2 linked regions of the Hyalangium ruber genome follow. The protein of the gene in region 1 interacts with the protein of each later gene in a pairwise test. Links are inferred from orthologs where the notes say so. Each region holds a gene or a part of one and is shown on either strand. Other genes may lie near its edges.

The links. The genes of interacting proteins can lie anywhere in the genome.
Region 2: the proteins of SYV04_RS34880 (region 1) and SYV04_RS15090 interact in binary tests that used the Escherichia coli proteins (3 or more experiments, as listed by UniProt). The link is inferred for Hyalangium ruber from one-to-one orthologs.

What each region holds. Positions count from the first base shown.
Region 1 is NZ_JAXIVS010000015.1:204,427-207,485, forward strand. What follows is about bases 45-3,032. They hold SYV04_RS34880 (citrate synthase), read left to right. Parts: upstream 45-881; coding sequence 882-2,183; downstream 2,184-3,032. Other genes in these bases: SYV04_RS34875 (3-phosphoshikimate 1-carboxyvinyltransferase), read left to right, coding at 45-797; SYV04_RS34885 (AMP-dependent synthetase/ligase), read right to left, coding at 2,254-3,032. In the rest of the region: more of SYV04_RS34875, read left to right, coding at 1-44; more of SYV04_RS34885, read right to left, coding at 3,033-3,059.
Region 2 is NZ_JAXIVS010000004.1:698,469-701,305, forward strand. What follows is about bases 41-2,806. They hold SYV04_RS15090 (lipid kinase), read left to right. Parts: upstream 41-843; coding sequence 844-1,770; downstream 1,771-2,806. Other genes in these bases: SYV04_RS15085 (choice-of-anchor A family protein), read left to right, coding at 41-599; hrcA (heat-inducible transcriptional repressor HrcA), read right to left, coding at 1,786-2,806. Outside these bases: more of SYV04_RS15085, read left to right, coding at 1-40; more of hrcA, read right to left, coding at 2,807-2,823. UniProt on the Escherichia coli protein: In vitro phosphorylates phosphatidylglycerol but not diacylglycerol; the in vivo substrate is unknown.

The DNA.
Region 1 (3,059 bases):
CGCAGAGCAGCCAGTACGCCTCCAGCCTGCTGCTGGGCTGCGCGGCGCTCTACCTGCGCGAGAAGCGCCCCTGGAGCGTCGAAATCCAAGGCCCGCTGACGAGCGCCGGCTACCTGGAGCTCACCGTCACCTGGCTGCGGCGCTTCGGCTTCACCGTGGAGGAGACCGCCTCCCGCTTCTCGGTCACCGGCTACCAGCCCTCCCCGAGTGCCCCACCCATCCCCGGAGACTGGTCCTCCCTGGGCTACCTGCTGCTCATCGCCTGGCGCACGGGCGGCAGCGTCGAGCGCGCGGACCCGTCCAGCGCCCACCCGGACCAGGCGCTCCTGCGGCTCATCCAGCCCGCGGGCCTCACCCCGGTTCCCGGGCCGGACCTCACCATGCGCGTCGAGGGCCAGGCCCGCGACGGGCTCGTGGCCTCCGGCAAGGAGTGCCCGGACCTGCTCCCCACCCTCGCGGCGCTCGCCTGCGTCCTGCCGCGCCCCTCCACCCTCACGGACGTCGGCATCCTCCGCTTGAAGGAGAGCGACCGGCTGGAGGGCATCCGCAAGTTCGTGTCGGCTTATGGAGGAACCACCACCCTGGAGGGCGAGACGCTCACGGTGACGCCCCCCAAGGCCCCTCCCGCGCACTTCGCCATGGACAGCCACGGAGACCACCGGCTCGCCATGGTTTCGGCCACCCTCGCCGTGCTGTCGGGCGCCCGGTTGACGCTCACCGGCCCCGAGTGCGTGGAGAAGAGCTTCCCGGGCTTCTGGCGGCAGTTAGAAAAAGCGGGTGTACGCCTCTCGGAATGATTCGGGCAACCCACAGTGTCGGGGACGGTCGGAGGGCTCTCTTTTTTGTTGAAAGCAAACTGTCCCCCGTGAAATCTCCCGCCCATGCCCAAGGACACGCTGACAATCACGGACAACCGAACCGGGAAGACGTACGAGGTCCCGATCGAGAACGGATGCGTTCGCACCCACGCGCTCAGGCAGATCAAGGTCAATGACGAAGACTTTGGCTTGATGGGGTACGACCCGGCGTTCCTCAATACGGCCAACTGCCGCAGCGCCATCACCTACATCGATGGCGACAAGGGCATCCTCGAGTACCGCGGCTACCCCATCGAGCAGCTGGCCGAGAAGTCCTCGTTCCTCGAGGTGGCCTACCTGCTGCTCAACGGCGAGCTGCCCAACCCCAAGGAGCTCGAGCAGTTCATCCACCTCGTGACGCACCACACGTACGTCCACGAGAACATCAAGACCTTCATGGACGGGTTCCGCTACGACGCGCACCCCATGTCCATGCTGGGCTCCACGGTGGCGGCGCTCTCGGGCTTCTACCCGGACGCCAAGAACACCAAGGACGAGCGCAGCCGCCGCATCCAGATCACCCGGCTCATCGCCAAGATGCCCACGCTGGCGGCCTTCTCGTTCCGCCACAGCATGGGCCTGCCGTACATCTACCCGGACAATGACCTGTCCTACGTCGCCAACTTCCTGGCGATGATCCGCCGTATCGGCACGGCCACCTACAAGGTGCATCCGGTGCTGGAGCGCGCGCTGGACCTGCTCTTCATCCTGCACGCCGACCACGAGCAGAACTGTTCCACCACGTCGGTGCGCACGGTGGGCTCGTCCGAGGTGGATCCGTACTCGGCGGTGAGCGCGGGCATCGGCGCCCTGTACGGCCCGCTGCATGGCGGCGCCAACGAGGCCGTGCTGCGCATGCTGCGCGAGATCGGCCACGTCTCGAAGATCCCCGACTTCATCAAGGCGGTGAAGAGCGGCGAGGGCGAGAAGAAGCTGATGGGCTTCGGCCACCGCGTCTACAAGTCCTACGACCCGCGCGCCAAGGTCATCAAGCGCGTGGCGGACGAGGTGTTCGAGGTGACGGGCAAGAACCCGCTGCTCGACATCGCCGTGGAGCTGGAGCGCATCGCCCTGCAGGACGAGTACTTCGTCAAGCGCAAGCTCTACCCGAACGTGGACTTCTACTCGGGCCTCATCTACGAGGCGATGGGCTTCCCCGTGGAGATGTTCCCGGTGCTCTTCGCCATCCCGCGCACGGTGGGCTGGTGCGCGCAGTGGGAGGAGATGGTGAAGGATCCGGAGCAGAAGATCGCCCGGCCGCGCCAGATCTTCGTGGGCTCCCAGCGCCGCGACTACGTCTCGATGGACAAGCGCTCCGGGAAGTAACCCGGGCGCGGCAAGCCGCCTGAAGCACGAAGGGGCGAGGGACTTCGGTCCCCCGCCCCTTTTGCTTTCCTCAGCCCGCCTTGCTCTCGGAGCCCGCCCCTTCCGCGTACATCGACTCGATGACGTCGGCGTACTTCTGCTCCACCGCGGAGCGGCGGACCTTGAGGGTGGGCGTCATCTCCCCCTTGTCGATGGAGAAGTCCTCTGGGAGCACCGCGAAGCGCTTGATCGTCTCGAAGCGGGCCAGCTTCGGATTCACGTCCCGCTCGATGGCCTCCTCCAGGTACTTGCGCAGGCGGGCGTCGCGGGCGAGCGCGCCCACGTCCTCCGTCCAGCCCTTCTCCTTGGCCAGGGCGCGCGCCTTCTCCGCGTCCAGCGTCAGCAGGGCCACCAGGTAGTTGCGCCGCTCGCCAATGACGACGGACTGGCTGACGGGCGACACCCCCTTGAGCAGGCCCTCGATGTTGGCCGGGGGCGTCTTCTTGCCGCCCGAGGTGACGATGATCTCCTTCTTGCGGCCGGTGATGTGGGCGTAGCCCTCGCCATCCAGGTGCCCCACGTCTCCGGTGTGCAGCCAGCCGCCCTCGAGCAGCTCCGCGGTGAAGGCGGGCTCCTTGTAGTAGCCCATGCAGGTGAGCCCGCCGCGCACGAGGATCTCTCCGTCCTCGGCGATGCGGACCTCCACCCCCACCAGGGGCCGCCCGATGGAGCCGAGCCGGGTGGCCTCCACGGTGTTGAGGGTGGCGGGCCCGGTCAGCTCGGACATGCCCCACACCTCGCGGATGACGATGTCGATGGAGGCGAAGAACTCCAGCACGTCCCGGGAGATGGGCGCCGCGCCGGTGGAGAAGAACTGGCCCTGATCGAAGCCGATGC
Region 2 (2,837 bases), on another replicon or contig:
GTGACCTGACGATGCGCAACGGCGCGGTGTTCGGCGACACCTTCTACGGCAACAGCGTGGACCTGGACGGCACCGTCACCTTCCCGCGCGGCACGCTGGCGCAGGGCACGCCGATCGACTTCACGGCCCGCTTCAGCGAGCTGAACTCGCTGTCCACGGACCTGGGCGGCCGCGCGGCCAACGGCACCACGCGCATCGAGCCGTGGGGCGGCATCTTCCTGGAGGGCACCGCCTCTGACCTGAACATCTTCGAGGTGCAGGCCTCGGACATCGCCAACGCCAAGTACTTCTCCATCAGCGTGCCGTTCGGCTCGTTCGTGGTGGTGAACTTCCGCGGCGCGGCGTTCACGTTCACCGGCTTCGGCCACGGCTACAGCGGCGTGGACCAGACGGGAATCCTGTTCAACTTCCCGGAGGCCACCAGCATCAACGCCTTCGGCTACGGCTTCTGGGGCACGGTGCTGGCGCCCCAGGCCGCCATCACCTTCGACAACGGCAGCTGGGACGGCGGCATCTACGCCTACTCGCTGTCCGGCACCGCCGAGGGCCACATCAACCCGCTGCGTGACTACGAGTTCTGCACGGGCAACAACTACTAACCGGTTCGCTTCCAGTTGACTGGAAGAGGGGTCGCGCGAGGTACCGCGCGGCCCCTCTGCTTTTGCGGGTACACAGTGCGACACGTGGGCGGATGTCGCAGTTCGCGGGTTGGGCCTTCCCTCCCTGCTCCCCTGGCTCCTCGGGGAGGCCATGCGCACCTTGGGTGCGGGAAGAGGAGGAAGCACCCTGGAGACAGCCCTGATCGCGCCCCCGCGGCGCCGCGCCCTGGAGGACGGGCCCGCGGTGTTGGTGGTGAACACCAAGTCTCGCTCGGGGCGGGAAGCCTTCGAGGCGGCTCGCGCGGCGCTCTCCGCCCGAGGCGTGCCGCTGCTGAGCTGCCATGCACTCACCCAGCCGCGCCGCCTGCCTCGGGTGCTGGCCGACGCGGTGGCGCGTGGCGCCCGGCGCATCCTCGTGGGCGGAGGCGATGGCACGGTGAGCTTCGCCGCCTGCCAGCTGCTCGGCAGGGACGTGACGCTGGGCGTGGTGCCGCTGGGCACCGGCAATGACTTCGCCCGCTCGCTGGGCATCCAGGACACGGTGGAGGCCGCCTGCGACGTCATCGCCGAGGGCTACACGGCCCGGGTGGACGTGGGCCTGGCCAACGGGCGGCCCTTCCTCAACGCGGCGAGCCTCGGGCTGGCCACCGCCATCGCCAAGCGGCTCAACAAGAAGCTCAAGCAGCGCATCGGCAAGCTCGCCTATCCCGTCGCCGCCGCCACCCAGCTCTGGGAGCACCAGCCGTTCCGGGTGCGGCTACAGGCCGACTCGCAGGCGCTCGAGCTGGAGGCGCTCCAGCTCGTGGTGGGCAACGGGCGCTACCACGGCGCGGGCAACATGGTGGCTCCGGGCGCGGCGCTGGATGACCACCGGCTGCACGTCTACGCCATCACCGCTCCTTCGGCGGAGTCCGGCCGGGAGGGCACCAGCCTGGGGCAGTTGCAGGACATGTCCACGCTGGCGCGCGTGGCGCTGTCGCTGCGCCGGGGGGAGCACGTGGAGCACCCCTCCGTCACCTACCTGCGCACCTCGCGGCTGTATGTGGAGTCCGAGCCCGTGCAGGAGGTGAACGCGGACGGCGAGCTCATCGGCCGCACGCCGATGCGCTTCGAGGTGGTGCCCTCCGCGCTCCGGGTGTACGCGCCCGCTCCCGCGCCCGTGGCGCACTGAGCGGGCGCTTGGGGCTCAGCCCTGCTCCAGCACCCGCGAGAGCACCTGGGCGGTGAAGTTCACCAGGGGGATGACGCGCTGGTAGTTCATCCGCGTCGGGCCGATGACGCCCACCGAGCCCAGCACCTGCTCGCGGCTGCCGTAGGGGCTGGCGATGACGGTCAGCTCTCCGGCCGCCGAGAACTCGCTCTCGGCCCCGATGAAGATCTGCATCTCCCGGGCGCGCTGCACCCGGTCGAGCAGCTGCAGGAGCTTGTGCTTCTCATCCAGCTTCCGGAAGAGCGAGCGCATGCGCTCCACGTCCGCGAACTCGGGCTGCTCCAGGAACGAGCCCGTGCCTTCAATCAGCACCCGCTCCGACTCCGGCGTCTGCAGATCCGTGGCCGCCGCGCCCAGCTTCAGCGCCTTGGCCGTCAGCGCGTTGTAGAGCGCCTGCTCCTGGTCCATCTCCTGGCGGATGCGCTCGCGCGCCTCCTCCAGCGGCACCTCGCGCAGCAGCTCCGAGAGGTAGTTGGAGGCCTTGAGCAGCTCGTCCGAGGTGAACGGGAACTCGACCGTAATCACCTTGTTCTGCACCTGCCCGTTGTGCCCCACCAGCACCGCCAGCACGCGGTTCTCTCGCAGCCGCACGAACTCGATGCGGTGGAACACCGTGGCCTCCGGCCGCGGGGTGAGCACCACGCTGGCGTGCCGGGTGAGCGAGTGCAGAATCCGGCTCGCCTCGCCGAGGATGTCCTCCACGTTGGACTCGTACACCAGCCCCGCGTGGATGAGCTCCCGGTCCTTGGGCGCCGGATCCTTCAGCCGCACCATGGTGTCCACGAAGAAGCGGTAGCCCCGGTCCGTGGGGACGCGCCCCGCGGAGGTGTGCGGCTTCTCCAGGAAGCCCAGCTCCTCCAGGTCCGCCAGCACGTTGCGCAGCGTCGCCGAGGACACATCGAACTCGGCGCGACGCGTCAGCTGTTGGCTGCCGACCGGCCCACCCGTGGTGATGTACTCCTGCACGACCGCTCGCAGGACTTCCTTCTCACGTTCGCCTAGCTCTTCCGACATCCCTGATCACACTC